Regions from separate parts of the Pseudomonas tolaasii NCPPB 2192 genome, predicted to be linked through region 1. Evidence: predicted binding sites of a transcription regulator. Region 1 holds the regulator's gene; each other region holds the start of a gene.
What was found. The regulator FliA, encoded in region 1, starts transcription of late flagellar genes. The targets are predictions, from matches to a motif close to CTAAAGTTTNNNNNNNNNNNGCCGNTAA.

Region 1 (4,908 bases):
CGGGCCAGGTGTTCGGCACGCTCAACGGCATTACCGCCAAAGATCCGGCTTTCGGCCTGGAAGCGGTGTGGATCGAAGTCAGCCAGCGCAGTCAGGCGCAGTCCCTCGGTTACACCGTGGTGGACGCCAGCACGGTGGTCGCCACCCACCTTAACCAAATTCTGTACAAGCACTCCCACGAGCTGATCGGCCACGAGGAAGTCCAGCAATTGATGGGGTTGCTGGCCAAAGCGTCGCCAAAACTGGCCGAAGAACTGGTGCCCGGCGTGCTGTCACTTTCGCAATTGCTCAAAGTGCTGCAAGCGTTGTTGGCCGAACAGGTGCCGGTGCGCGACATCCGCAGCATTGCCGAGGCCATCGCCAACAATGCCGCCAAGAGTCAAGATACTGCCGCTCTGGTGGCTGCGGTGCGTGTCGGCCTGTCCCGTGCCATCGTGCAAAGCATTGTAGGCATTGAGTCTGAGCTGCCTGTGATCACCCTGGAGCCAAGGTTGGAACAAATATTGCTCAATAGTATTCAGAAGGCAGGGCAAGGCCAGGAAGAGGGCGTTCTGCTGGAGCCAAGCATGGCTGAAAAACTGCAGCGTTCGTTGATCGAAGCCGCACAGCGCCAGGAAATGGCGGGCCACCCGGTGATCCTGCTGGTGGCGGGCCCGGTTCGAGCGATGTTGTCGCGGTTTGGTCGCCTGGCAGTTCCGAATTTGCACGTTTTGGCTTATCAGGAAATTCCTGACAACAAGCAAGTGACTATCGTCGCGACAGTAGGGCCCAACGGCTGAGGTAGTGGGTTATGCAAGTTAAGCGTTTTTTCGCCGCCGATATGCGTCAGGCCATGAAACTGGTTCGTGATGAGCTGGGCGCCGATGCCGCGATTATCGGAAACCGTCGCATTGCCGGCGGTGTCGAGCTGACGGCTGCCCTGGATTACACTCCCCAGGCGCTGGCGCCGCGCGTGCCGAACATGGAGCTCGAAGACGAGTTGCGCAAGACCGCCTCGCGCATTGTGTCGGCCCAGGCGGAATTGAGCATGCGTGGCGACAGCGATGCCACCACCAATCGCCAGCTGTTCGCCGGGTTGCCGCTGACCGCGTCCGAGCCGTTGGTCGAGCCCACTTTCAAAGAACCACCGCGTCCTGCTGCGCCTGCCCCGGCGCCTGCGGTTGACCCGCGCGTGTTCGATTCGATGCGTTTTGAGCTCAACGGTCTGCGTGAACTGCTGGAAGTGCAGCTCGGCTCACTGGCCTGGACCCAACTGCAAGGCAGCAAACCGCAACAGGCCAACCTGTGGCGCCGCCTGCAACGGATCGGCCTGTCCGGCCCGTTGTCCCGCGACCTGCTGGCGCTCACCGCCGAAGTCGAAGAGCCGCGCCAGGCCTGGCGCATGCTGCTGGCGCACTTGGCGCGCATGATCGTCACCCCGGAAATCGAACCCCTGGAAGAGGGCGGTGTGATCGCCATGGTCGGCCCTGCCGGCATGGGCAAGACCACCACCCTGGCCAAGCTGGCCGCGCGTTATGTGCTCAAATACGGCGCGCAGAATATTGCGCTGGTGAGCATGGACAGTTATCGCATCGGCGCCCAGGAACAGCTCAAGACCCTGGGCCGCATCCTCAATGTGCCGGTGACCCACGTCGACCCGGGCCAGTCCCTGGCCAATGCCCTCGATCCACTGCTGCGCAAGCGCGTGGTGCTGATCGACACCGCCGGCCTGCAAGCCAGCGACCCGGCCTTGCGCATGCAGCTCGAAAGCCTGGCCGGGCGTGGCATCAAGTCGAAAAATTACCTGGTGCTTGCAACCACCAGCCAGAAACAGGTTCTTACCGCTGCGTACCACAGCTACAAGCGTTGCGGCCTGGCCGGTTGCATCCTGACCAAGCTCGATGAAACCGCGAGCCTGGGTGAAGTGTTGAGCCTGGCGATCAGCCATGAATTACCGGTTGCTTACCTGACCGACGGCCCGCGGATTCCGGATGATCTGCATCTGCCGCGCCGTCATCAGTTGGTCAGCCGTGCCGTCAGTGTGCAAATGCAAGAAGAGCCTAGCGAGGAAGCGATGGCTGACATGTTCGCGGACCTCTACCACAACCCGGCAAAACGGGTCGGTTGAGGGCAGTGAACACCGTGAAAAGTATCTACATCGATGGTCTGCAAGCGATTCACGCGGCCAAGCCATGTAGCCTGCGTCTAAGCAAGACAAGGTAAAGAAATAAAATGGGCAGCATGCATCCCGTACAGGTGATCGCGGTGACCGGCGGCAAAGGTGGCGTCGGGAAAACTAACGTGTCAGTGAATTTGTCCCTGGCCCTGGCAGAGCTTGGCCGTCGCGTCATGCTGCTGGATGCTGACCTGGGGTTGGCAAATGTCGACGTTTTGCTCGGGCTGACACCCAAACACACCCTCGCCGATGTGATTGAAGGCCGCTGTGAGCTGCGCGATGTGCTGCTGCAAGGCCCCGGCGGCATTCGCATCGTGCCGGCAGCCTCGGGCACCCAGAGCATGGTGCACCTGAGCCCGGCGCAACATGCCGGCCTGATTCAGGCTTTCAGCGACATCGGCGACAACCTCGACGTGCTGGTGATCGACACCGCCGCCGGGATCGGCGAGTCCGTGGTCAGCTTCGTGCGCGCGGCGCAGGAGGTGCTGTTGGTGGTCTGCGATGAACCCACTTCGATCACCGACGCCTACGCCCTGATCAAACTGCTTAACCGTGACTACGGCATGAACCGCTTCCGCGTGCTGGCCAACATGGCCCAGAGCCCGCAGGAAGGGCGCAACCTGTTCGCCAAGTTGACCAAGGTCACGGATCGCTTCCTCGATGTCGCCTTACAATACGTCGGCGCAGTTCCGTATGACGAGTGTGTGCGCAAGGCCGTGCAAAAGCAGCGTGCGGTCTATGAAGCGTTCCCTCGTTCGAAGTGCGCACTGGCGTTCAAGGCCATTGCCCAGAAGGTCGATACCTGGCCGTTGCCTGCCAACCCGCGGGGGCATCTGGAGTTTTTCGTCGAGCGTTTGGTGCATCAGACGAGCGCAGGACCGGTGCTATGACATCCAGCGGCTACAACCTTTACAAAAAGTCGGCCCGTGACAGCCAGGGCGAATTGATCGAGCGTTATGCGCCTCTGGTCAAGCGCATTGCCTATCACTTGCTGGCACGCCTGCCCGCCAGCGTGCAGGTGGAAGACCTGATCCAGGCCGGCATGATCGGCCTGCTCGAAGTGTCGACCAAATACGACGCGAGCAAGGGTGCGAGTTTCGAGACGTATGCGGGCATCCGCATCCGTGGCGCGATGCTCGATGAGGTGCGTAAAGGGGATTGGGCGCCGCGTTCGGTACACCGCAACACGCGAATGGTCAGTGACGCCATTCGCGCAATTGAAGCAAAAACCGGTCGTGACGCTAAAGATCATGAAGTTGCGGCCGAACTCCAATTGAGTCTCGACGATTACTACGGGATTTTGAACGATACCTTGGGCAGCCGCCTGTTCAGTTTCGACGACCTGTTGCAGGACGGCGAACACGAAGGGCTGCACGAGGACGGCGCGAGTGCACATCTCGAACCGTCGCGTGACCTGGAAGACGAACGTTTCCAGGGGGCGTTGGCGGAGGCGATTGCCAATTTGCCGGAGCGTGAGCGACTGGTGTTGGCGCTGTACTACGACGAAGAGCTGAACCTCAAGGAAATCGGTGAGGTCCTGGGGGTCAGCGAGTCGCGTGTCAGCCAGCTGCACAGCCAGTGCGCAGCCCGCTTGCGGGGGCGATTGGGAGAGTGGCGCGCGCGCTGACAGGCAGTGTGGGGACACTGCAGACGCTACCGCGAAGGCTTCATGTTTTCGCGGATCAGTTCCGTGGTGCCCTGGGCAGTCCTTTTTGTGTAACGCCTGTTGATTGAAATGGCGCGTCCAGGTGCTGGGCGCGTTTAAGACTGCTTGGAGGTCGAATTGGACAAGAACATGAAAATCCTCATCGTTGATGACTTCTCAACGATGCGGCGGATCATAAAAAACCTGTTGCGTGACCTTGGGTTCACCAACACGGTCGAGGCGGATGACGGCCTGACGGCTATCCCGATCCTCAACAGCGGAAGCATCGACTTTCTGGTAACCGACTGGAACATGCCGGGCATGACCGGTATCGACTTGCTGCGCCACGTGCGCGCGGATGAAAAACTGCGCAGCCTGCCCGTGCTGATGGTGACCGCCGAAGCCAAGCGTGAACAGATCATCGAAGCCGCCCAGGCCGGGGTAAACGGTTACGTGGTCAAGCCATTCACCGCATTGGCCTTGAAAGAGAAGATTGAAAAAATCTTCGAACGCATCCACGGCTGATGTCATCACGGGGGAGCTATGGAGCATAAAGAAACGTCGCAGGGAGACTTTGAGTCGACCCTGAAAAAGCATGCGCATCAGTTGGTCGACAGCCTTGAAAAAGGCCAGTTCGGCGACGCGGTGCAGTTGATCCATGAGCTCAACCAGACCCGTGACCGCGGCCTGTATCAGGAAGTGGGCAAGCTCACGCGCGAGCTGCACAGTGCGATCGTCAATTTCCAGATTGACCCGCACATGCCCCAGGCCGAAGAGATCTCGCAGATCACCGATGCCACCGAACGCCTGTCCTATGTGGTCAGGCTGACCGAGGCGGCGGCCAACCGCACCATGGACCTGGTGGAAAACGCCACGCCGCTGGTCAACGGCATGGCCAACGAAGCCCAGGCCCTGAGCCACGACTGGAGCCGCTTCATGCGTCGCGAAGTGGGCGCCGAAGAGTTTCGTGAGCTGGCGCGTCGGGTCGACAGCTTTCTGTCGCGCAGCGAGCAGGAAAACCGCACGGTTTCCAGCAACCTCAACGACATTCTGCTGGCTCAGGATTACCAGGACCTCACCGGCCAGGTGATCAAGCGCGTGACCCAAC
Region 2 (4,908 bases), 2.0 Mb from region 1:
TCCATCGCCCAGGAAACATTGCATTGAATAGCCACAGCGGCGTGTGCCAACCGCACAACAACCGGCTGATGCTGATGCTCAAGGGCTCGCTGCAGTTGGGCCTGCTGCCTCGCCTTTCGGTCAGTTTCGATCTGATGCCGGTGGACTTTTTCGCCCGTTTTATCGCCTTCCACAGCAGCCACTTTGCCGCCGGGCGCAACGTGTTCAACCTGCATAACCCGCAACCCTTGAGTTGGGATGACTACCTGGATGCATTTCATCAGGCGGGCCACCGCTTTGAACGCGTCAGCATTGCGCAGTGGCAGCAAGCGTTGCGGGCCGTCGGGCCTGACAACGCGCTGTTTGGCGTGCTGGGGTTTTACCTGGATGAACTCGCGGAAGACTTCAGCGACACCTCAATGATCTGCCACGAAAACGCACGCCAGGGTGTAGCCGCGATGGGTGAGCAATACCCGCAAAAGAGCCCGGCTCTGCTGCGCAAAGGCTGCGACCACCTCAAGGCCATCGACTTTCTCTGACCTGTTTTCAGGACCTCCACATGAAACTGTTGCAACCAGACACATTAATCCGGAACCCGCAGGGCGCACCTTTGGTGGCGTCGATTGAAGTCGACTGTGAAGCCACTTGCCTTTGGCAGTTGGTTGGCAATTTCGCCGGCTTCGATGCCTTCATTCCTGCCCTTTCGCACATCGAAATGACCGGCGCCGGCGTCGGCGCACTGCGCAAGAAGTTTTTCCGCGATGGCCATTGCGTTGTCGAGCAACTCAATAGCCGGGATGACGAGGCCATGTACATGACGTGGACCACGCTCTACAACACCCTGGGGATCGCCCGACTGTGGGCCGCAATGAGTGTGCAGGCGGTTGATGCGAACCGCTCGAGGGCGACCTGGACACTCGTTGGCGAACCCGTCGCAACGTCGCAGGCGGAATTTGAAAGGTTTGCCCAGGGTTTTATCGACGCAGCGCTGGAAAACGCTCGCCAGATGCTCGGCTGATCAGCAGGAGCGAGAGGCCTCGCTCCTGCACACGGCAGGTCAGATTTTGAAGCTGTCGACCAACTGCTTCAAACGGCTGGCTTGCTGGGACAGTGCATCACAGTCCTTGAGCGTTTCGTTGAGGTTGGCCACACCCTGCTGGTTCAGCAGGTTGATCTGGTTGATGTCCACATTGAGGGTTTCCACCACGGCCGTCTGCTCCTCGGTGGCGGCGGCGACCGACTGGTTCATGCCATCGATTTCGACAATTCGCTGCGTCACGCTGACCAGCCGCGCACCGGCCTGGTTGGCGACTTCAACGCTTTCTTCGCTGGAGGTCTGGCTGGCGTTCATGGTGGTCACAGCTTCACGGGAGCCCACTTGAAGCGAGGTGATCATCTTGTGGATCTCTTCGGCGGATTCCTGGGTGCGGTGGGCCAGGTTACGCACTTCATCGGCGACCACAGCGAACCCGCGCCCGGCTTCCCCGGCACGCGCGGCCTCGATGGCGGCGTTGAGTGCGAGCAAATTGGTTTGCTGGGAGATGCCTTTGATCACGTCCAGGATGTGACCAATGTTGTCGGTGCTTGCGTTGAGCGTTTCGATCTGCGTGCAAGACAAACTGATTTTTTGCGAAAGTTCCGACATCGCCAGAATGGTTTGCTCCACCACTTTGCGGCCGCCATCGGCCTGCTCGCTGGCACCACTGGCGTGTTGCGAAGCATCCGCCGCGTTACGCGCAATTTCCTGAGTGGCGGCCCCCAGTTCGTTGATCGCGGCAGCCACACTGTTGGTGCGCGCGCTTTGCTCGTCCGAGCCGATGATTGAGGCGTTGGAGGAGGCCATGACGCGCTGCGACAGGTCGTGAACCTGGCGAGTCGCCGAGGACACCTCAGCAATGGACGCGTGGATACGCTCAACAAACTGGTTAAAGGCGCTGCCCACTTCTCCAAACTCGTCCTTGCTGGTGACATCCAGACGACGAGTCAGATCACCTTCGCCCTGGGCAATGTCCTGCATGGCGACGCCCATGGTGGTAAGCGGGCGCAGCAGCACTTGAATCAACAGACTCAACAGCACCGCAATTGCGACCACCGCGATCAACATCGCAATCAACGCCGAGGTACGGAATTTGCCAAGTGGCGCGTAGGCTTTGTCTTTATCGACTGACAGGCCGATGTACCAATCCGCACCTGGCAAACCGCTGACCGGGGTAAACGAAAGAATACGGTCCTTACCGTTCAAGACGACTTCCTGACTGACCTTTTCGATGCGCACAGGGGTATTCGGGTAGATGTCCTTGAGGTTTTTCATCACCTGATCCTGGTCAGGGCTGACGATGACCTGGCCATCGGCGCTGACCAGAAACGCATGGCCGATACCGCCAAAATCCACCGAATTGATGATCTTCACCAGGGTTTGCAGGCTCAGGTCCCCACCGACGACACCCAACAACTCTCCGTTCTTTTTGACCGGCAGAGCGATCGTCACGATCTGCCCGCCTACGGCCGCCATGTAAGGGGGGGTCAGCATGGTTTTATCGGCGGCGACGGCTTGTTTGTACCAAGGACGCTGCCGTGGATCGTAGCCGTCCGGCATCTTGGCGTCGGGGCGTTGCGTAAACACACCGTTGGTTTGGCCGACATAGGTGAACTGGAAGTTCGAGGTGAAGGCAGGCTGGTCAACCAAACCGGGAAGGTCAGCGTTGCTGCCTTGATGGGCGACGTTCTGCGCCAGGCTTTCGAGCACCAGGATTCGACCGCTGAGCCAGTTCTGCACGCTACTGGCGGTCAGCTCACCGGACTGTTGAATGGACGACTCCAGGTTTTGCGTGATGGTGCTGCGCTGCAGGTAATCGTTATAGAGCGTGAACAACGCGAAGGCCAAAACCACGACGCCTGACGCGGCCAACAGAATTTTATGACTGAACTTAAGATTCATTTCATCGACTTCTTTTGCCAAAGGGGGATGAGCGTGCCGAGTGGAACATTCCATGTAACGGGATAGGCAGGCTCTGTAGGCCGCTCTATTTCGGTGCACGCATGGCTCATCAGGCTTTCGGCCAAGCTTCGACAAATCTTAGAAATTTGTGAGATGCATCTAGTTTTTACGTAGGAAGACGACCAGTGGTAGCAGCAGCGGTTCAGAGTTGCAAAATTTATCAGCCTTCCAGACAATGCGACTAATTATCATTTGTGGCGTTTGGCCGGGCCCGTTTGAATGTCGTCTTCCGAGTACATCCCGTGTAACCGTGTTGTGCAGACGCTTTACTGCACCCATCACAACTGGCTCGACACCTGGCTGCGCAGCCGCTTGGGCAATGCCGCCGATGCCGCAGACCTGGCGCAAGACACCTTCGTACGCCTCCTGCAGAAAACCGAACGCTTTGAACTCAAGGCCCCGCGCGCTTTCCTGCGCACCATCGCCCGAGGCCTGGTAATTGATCACTGGCGCCGCGAGGAAATCGAGCGCGCTTATCTCGAATCAATCGCCCACCTGCCGGAGGCATTGGCGCCCAGTGCCGAAGCGCGTGCGTTGGTGCTTGAGCTTCTGGAGGAAGTCTCCCGTCTGTTGGACGGGCTCAAGCCGAAGGTACGTAAGGCGTTTCTGCTGGCCCAGTGCGATGGGCTGACTTACAGACAGATCGCACAGCAGATGGGGGTGTCGTTGCGGTCGGTAGAAAGGTACGTCGCGGACGCGCTCTATCATTGTTACGTAGTGCGTTATGAGACCTGACGCGTCGGTGGTCAGGCAGGCCATCAGCTGGACCCTGCGCCTGCGAAATAACCGCGCCAACGTTCGCCTGCATGAGCAATGCGAACACTGGCGCGCGACCCACGATGAACATGAGCTGGCGTGGCAACGCGTGCAGGCGCTTCAGCAGGAACTGAGCAGCCAGCTGGCGACCATTCCAGGGGCGCAGGCGACATTGGAGAACGGCGCAAAGGGCTTGGGCCGTCGACAGGCACTGAAGATGTTGTCTGGCGCCGTACTCGTGGGGTCGGCGGCCTGGGTGAGCCGCGACCTGACTGGCTGGCAACGCTGGACGTCCGACCTGGCGACAGCGACAGGCGAGCGGCGAAGTGTGCAACTGCCCGATGGCACTCGCCTGCAACTCAACACCGACACGGCGGTGGATCTGAACTTCAATCCGCAGCAACGCCTTATCACGCTGGTTCGTGGCGAAATCCTGGTGAGCTGCGGCGCGGCTTCGTCGGCGCCGTTGCTGGTCGAAACCTCGCATGGCTTGCTCGAAGGTCTCGATGGGCGCTTTGCGGTACGCCAGGACAGTGACTGCACACGCTTGACGGTGGTCAGCGGCAATGTGGCCATTGACTCGCCCAAAGGGGCAGATGGGCTGCCGACTCACGTTCACGCAGGAGAAAGTTATCGCGTGCAGCAGAACCGGGCCATTCTTGCGCGCTCCCCCACAATGGATATGGCTGCCTGGGCCGATGGCCTGATTGTGACACGGAGCATGCGTCTCGATGATTTCCTTTCAGAAGTGGGACGGTATCGCCATGGCTACCTGGGCTGTGCTGCGGATGTCGCGCACTTGCAGTTATCCGGAGTTTTCCGTCTCGATGACACAGACAAGCTATTGGCGGTGCTTGCCCAGACACTGCCCGTTCGAGTGCGCTACCGAACACGATGGTGGGCGAGCCTGGAGCGCCTGGCCTGATAGTTTTTTGGCGGCTTTTTTCCGTGAGTCCGGCTTAGACAGTAAGCCCTTCAATCTGCCTTCACCGGCCTCAACGGACCCTGATCATGACTGTGCGTTTTTTTCACGACCCTTCCCACCCTCTTTTAGCTAAAGCCATACGAGCGGCGTTACTGTCGACCGTTGTGGGCATGGGCGCTGTGCCGATCATCGGCATGGCTGCACAAGCTGGCGCTGAGCGGGTCAACCAGCGTTACGACATTCCTGCCGG
Region 3 (4,908 bases), 750 kb from region 1:
TACAAAAAATCGCTAATTCGGATATACGCAATTTTATGGAGCCTTTCAGAACTTTCCGGAGACGTACATATCTTGAATGAAATATCCCCCACTCAAGGGCGACAGGGTAAACGGGCCTCACAAGACTTTCAGCAAATGCCCATTGCGCATGGCAGGCGCGTAGATGAACCACTGAAAAAGATCCGACACTTTTAGTTCCATACAACATATTTTCTAACTTCCTTTATTCCTACAGAAATTTCAGCGCATTAGACGCACCTCACAGTTGAGTAGTGATTTTTCTGTAGGACATAGTTCCTGCTCAGGTGTTAAAAAATCATTCTTCCCTGTAAAAACAAAGGCGCAGCAAAACCCGGATCACAACTTTTAAACACAACAAACATAAACACCAGGCAAACACGATTAAACATCGAGAATGACCGGCTACTTCGTTATACACAGGCAAAAAAAATGGCCCCTTGAACAAGGGGCCATTTCTCACGACAAAAACCAATCAGAACAGCTTGCGACCCTTGTTAGCCGCAATGCGCATACGCAGGGCGTTCAACTTGATGAAGCCTGCCGCGTCCGCCTGGTTGTAGGCGCCGCCGTCTTCTTCAAAAGTGGCGATGTTGGCGTCGAACAGCGACTCGTCGGATTTGCGGCCGACCACGATCACATTGCCCTTGTACAGCTTCAAGCGCACAACGCCGTTCACATGGACCTGGGACGCGTCGATCATCTGTTGCAGCATCAGACGCTCAGGGCTCCACCAGTAGCCGGTGTAGATCAGGCTGGCGTACTTGGGCATCAGCTCGTCTTTGAGGTGAGCCACTTCGCGGTCCAGGGTGATGGACTCAATGGCGCGGTGAGCGCGCAGCATGATGGTGCCGCCCGGGGTTTCGTAGCAGCCACGGGACTTCATGCCCACGTAACGGTTCTCAACGATGTCGAGACGACCGATACCGTGTTCGCCACCGACACGGTTCAGGGTCGCCAGCACGGTGGCCGGGGTCATTTCGACGCCGTCCAGCGCGACGATGTCGCCGTTGCGGTAGGTCAGTTCCAGGTACTGTGGCTTGTCTGGAGCGTTCTCCGGGGAGACGGTCCACTTCCACATGTCTTCTTCGTGCTCGGTCCAGGTGTCTTCCAGCACGCCGCCTTCATAGGAGATGTGCAGCAAGTTGGCGTCCATCGAGTACGGAGACTTCTTCTTGCCATGACGCTCGATCGGGATGGCATGCTTTTCAGCGTAGTCCATCAGCTTTTCACGGGACAGCAGGTCCCATTCACGCCAAGGGGCAATCACTTTCACGCCTGGCTTGAGGGCGTAGGCACCCAGTTCGAAACGCACCTGGTCGTTGCCCTTGCCGGTGGCGCCATGGGAAATGGCGTCGGCGCCGGTTTCGTTGGCGATTTCGATCAGGCGCTTGGCGATCAGCGGACGTGCGATGGAGGTACCCAGCAGGTACTCGCCTTCGTAGACAGTGTTGGCGCGAAACATCGGATAGACGAAATCGCGGACGAACTCTTCGCGCAGGTCGTCAATGTAGATCTCTTTCACGCCCATGGCTTGCGCCTTGGCACGTGCAGGTTCGACCTCTTCGCCCTGACCCAGGTCAGCGGTGAAGGTCACCACTTCACAGTTATACGTATCCTGCAGCCACTTGAGGATCACCGAAGTGTCCAGGCCGCCGGAATACGCGAGAACGACCTTGTTTACGTCGGCCATGCCATCACTCCACGGGGTTGTACGGAAAGGCGTCGATTCTACCGGCCAAAACCATGGAATTACAGGGGCGCGACAGCAAATGAAGATAAAGCGACAGATTCTGTCGAGTGCGCGACCGGTGGTCGCACTTTATGTCGTGTGCGCCGCGTTGCCGGGTGCAGCGGCTTGCGGTGCCGGCTTCTCGGGGGCAGCCACCCGTTCAAGCTGGATGTTTACGCGACGGTTGCGTGCCCGGTTGGCGGCATTGGTATTGGGCGCCAGCGGGTAGCTTTCACCGTGAAAGCGCAGGGTGATCTGCGACTCGGGAATGCCGTTGGCCTTGAAGTAGTCCGAGACAGCCAGCGCACGACGGCGCGAGACATCACGGTTGGTCAGGCGGTTGCCGCTGTTGTCGGAATGGCCGTTTAACTCGATGTGGTTGACTGTGGGGTCGGCCTTCAGGAACGCCAGAACCACGTCCAGCTTCTTCTTGGCCGCCGCGTCCAGCTCGATGCCACCACCGGGGAACCCGACTTCGGTCTGTTTGACCTGGTCGTAGTTCATCGGCAGCAGTTTGGCCGTACAGAGCTGATAGTCGTTATAGGCCTTGGTGAATTTGACCGGCAGCAGGCGAATTTCCGAGTAACCGCCTTCACGCCCGTAATGCCGCACGGTGGGGCTGCGGCCTTCGAGCAAGCCGGTGAACAGCCGCCCGGCCTGGGCCTGAGAGCTGTTGAACAGCACATCGCCGCTGCCCACGCGCACGGCACCGAGGTTGATATCACCTCGGCCCGGCTGCCAGGGTGCTGCGGCGGCCAACAGTGTCGCTGAACCCGCGCCCAGTGCGCCGCTATAGGCTTTGAGACGAAATGTGGCCTGCTCGCCCGCGCGGCGCACGAACTCACCCGAGCCGAAATCGGTGATCGGCTGGGTCAGACGGCACTCGAACGGGTCGCCTTCTACCTTCCACTCAATATTTTCCAGACGTGTCTGAAACGTGAGGGCCATCGCAGGCAGGCTGGCGAACACACTGAGCAGGGCTAGATAATGCTGGCGCACGGGAGGCTCCACTGGTTTCTACAACACTTCAAAGCGTCATACGTCGTTAAGGCATACCCAGGGATATCGGACGCGTGCAGCAAAACTTGATAGCGAGTGCCTGCAAGAGTCTTTTCCGGTAGCATTCCCACCAGATTGACCCGCCTGGAATCCCCAATGTCCGACCGCCTGACCCTGCTGCGTCCCGACGACTGGCACATTCATCTTCGCGATGGTGCTGCGTTACCCCAAACTGTGGCCGATGTAGCGCGCACGTTTGGCCGCGCCATCATCATGCCTAACCTGGTACCTCCGGTGCGGAATGCCGAGCAAGCCGACGCCTATCGCCAGCGCATCCTCGCTGCGCGCCCGGCCGGCAGCCGCTTCGAACCGTTGATGGTGCTCTACCTGACCGATCGCACCCAGCCCGAAGAAATTCGTGAGGCCAAGGCCAGCGGCTTCGTGTACGCCGCCAAGCTGTACCCGGCAGGCGCGACCACCAACTCCGATTCCGGCGTGACCAGCATCGACAAGATCCTGCCCGCCATCGAAGCCATGGCCGAAGTCGGCATGCCGCTGTTGATCCACGGCGAAGTCACCCGTGGCGACGTCGATGTGTTCGACCGTGAAAAGATCTTCATCGATGAGCACATGCGCCGTGTGGTCGAGCTGTTCCCGACCCTGAAAGTGGTGTTTGAGCACATCACCACGGCTGACGCCGTGCAGTTCGTCAACGAAGCTTCGGCCAACGTTGGTGCGACCATCACCGCGCACCATCTGCTTTACAACCGCAACCACATGCTGGTGGGCGGGATTCGGCCGCACTTCTATTGCCTGCCGATCCTCAAGCGCAACACCCACCAGGTGGCCTTGCTGGACGCCGCCACCAGCGGCAGCCCGAAGTTCTTCCTCGGCACCGACTCGGCGCCTCACGCCCAGCACGCCAAGGAAGCGGCGTGCGGCTGTGCCGGCTGCTACACCGCGTATGCCGCCATCGAGCTGTACGCCGAAGCGTTTGAGCAGCGCAACGCCCTGGACAAGCTCGAAGGTTTCGCCAGCCTCAACGGCCCGCGCTTCTATGGCCTGCCGGCGAACACCGACCGCATCACCCTGGTTCGTGAAGACTGGACCGCCCCGGCCAGCCTGCCGTTTGGCGAGTTGACTGTTATCCCGCTGCGCGCCGGTGAGACACTGCGCTGGCGCCTGCTGGAGGAAAGCAAGTGAGTGAAGACCATTACGATGACGAACACGAGCACAGTGGTGGCGGCTCCCGTCACCCGATGGCCGAGCGGTTTCGCGGCTATCTGCCGGTTGTCATCGACGTAGAAACCGGTGGTTTCAACAGCGCCACCGACGCGCTGCTGGAAATTGCCGCGACCACCATCGGCATGGACGAACAGGGCTTTGTGTTCCCGGAACATACCCACTTCTTCCGCGTCGAGCCGTTCGAAGGTGCGAACATCGAAGCCGCCGCTTTGGAGTTCACCGGGATCAAGCTCGATCATCCGCTGCGCATGGCTGTGAGCGAAGAGGCGGCGCTGACCGACATCTTCCGTGGCGTGCGCAAGGCGTTGAAGGCCAACGGCTGCAAACGGGCGATCCTGGTGGGCCACAACAGCAGCTTCGACCTGGGCTTCCTGAACGCCGCCGTGGCGCGGCTGGACATGAAGCGCAACCCGTTCCACCCGTTCTCCAGTTTCGACACCGCCACCCTCGCCGGCCTGGCGTATGGCCAGACCGTGCTGGCGAAAGCCTGCCAGGCTGCCGGTATCGACTTTGACGGTCGTGAGGCTCACTCGGCGCGCTACGACACCGAGAAGACTGCCGAGTTGTTCTGCGGCATCGTCAATCGCTGGAAAGACATGGGCGGTTGGGAAGACTTCAACGACTGACCGGCTTCCTGTGGCGAGCAGGCTTGCCCTGCGTTGGGCTGCGAAGCAGCCCCAATAAAGCCACCGCGATTGATTCAGGAAAACCGCGGTGCCTGGTTATAGGGCCGCTTCGCAGCCCAACGCGGGGCAAGCCCGCTCGCCACAAAAAAAACCGGCCCTCACAGGCCGGTTTTTTTGTCCCGCGAATCTGGCTTACAGCTTGCCAGCGTTCTCGGTCAGGTAAGCCGCAACACCTTCTGGCGAAGCGTTCATGCCTTTGTCGCCTTTCTTCCAGTTGGCAGGGCAGAC

Region 2: ATI14_RS07425 (methyl-accepting chemotaxis protein) is a predicted target of FliA. The motif match lies at 3,032-3,059, and genes of this name have one in related genera.
Region 3: ATI14_RS12970 (flagellar protein MotY) is a predicted target of FliA. The motif match lies at 2,813-2,840, and genes of this name have one in related genera.

What each region holds. Positions count from the first base shown of each region.
Region 1 covers NZ_PHHD01000001.1:3,562,396-3,567,303, forward strand. Annotated here, with positions in the region: gene flhA (flagellar biosynthesis protein FlhA) at 1-779, shown strand, start outside; gene flhF (flagellar biosynthesis GTPase FlhF) at 791-2,107, shown strand; gene fleN (flagellar synthesis regulator FleN) at 2,212-3,045, shown strand; gene fliA (RNA polymerase sigma factor FliA) at 3,042-3,782, shown strand; gene ATI14_RS16595 (chemotaxis response regulator CheY) at 3,951-4,325, shown strand; gene ATI14_RS16600 (protein phosphatase CheZ) at 4,344-4,908, shown strand, end outside.
Region 2 covers NZ_PHHD01000001.1:1,580,766-1,585,673, reverse strand. Annotated here, with positions in the region: gene ATI14_RS07435 (amino acid adenylation domain-containing protein) at 1-518, shown strand, start outside; gene ATI14_RS07430 (SRPBCC family protein) at 539-997, shown strand; gene ATI14_RS07425 (methyl-accepting chemotaxis protein) at 1,037-2,917, opposite strand; gene ATI14_RS07420 (sigma-70 family RNA polymerase sigma factor) at 3,197-3,712, shown strand; gene ATI14_RS07415 (FecR domain-containing protein) at 3,702-4,658, shown strand; gene ATI14_RS07410 (TonB-dependent siderophore receptor) at 4,745-4,908, shown strand, end outside.
Region 3 covers NZ_PHHD01000001.1:2,810,896-2,815,803, reverse strand. Annotated here, with positions in the region: gene ATI14_RS12975 (argininosuccinate synthase) at 494-1,711, opposite strand; gene ATI14_RS12970 (flagellar protein MotY) at 1,841-2,749, opposite strand; gene pyrC (dihydroorotase) at 2,906-3,952, shown strand; gene rnt (ribonuclease T) at 3,949-4,620, shown strand; gene ATI14_RS12955 (peroxiredoxin) at 4,813-4,908, opposite strand, start outside.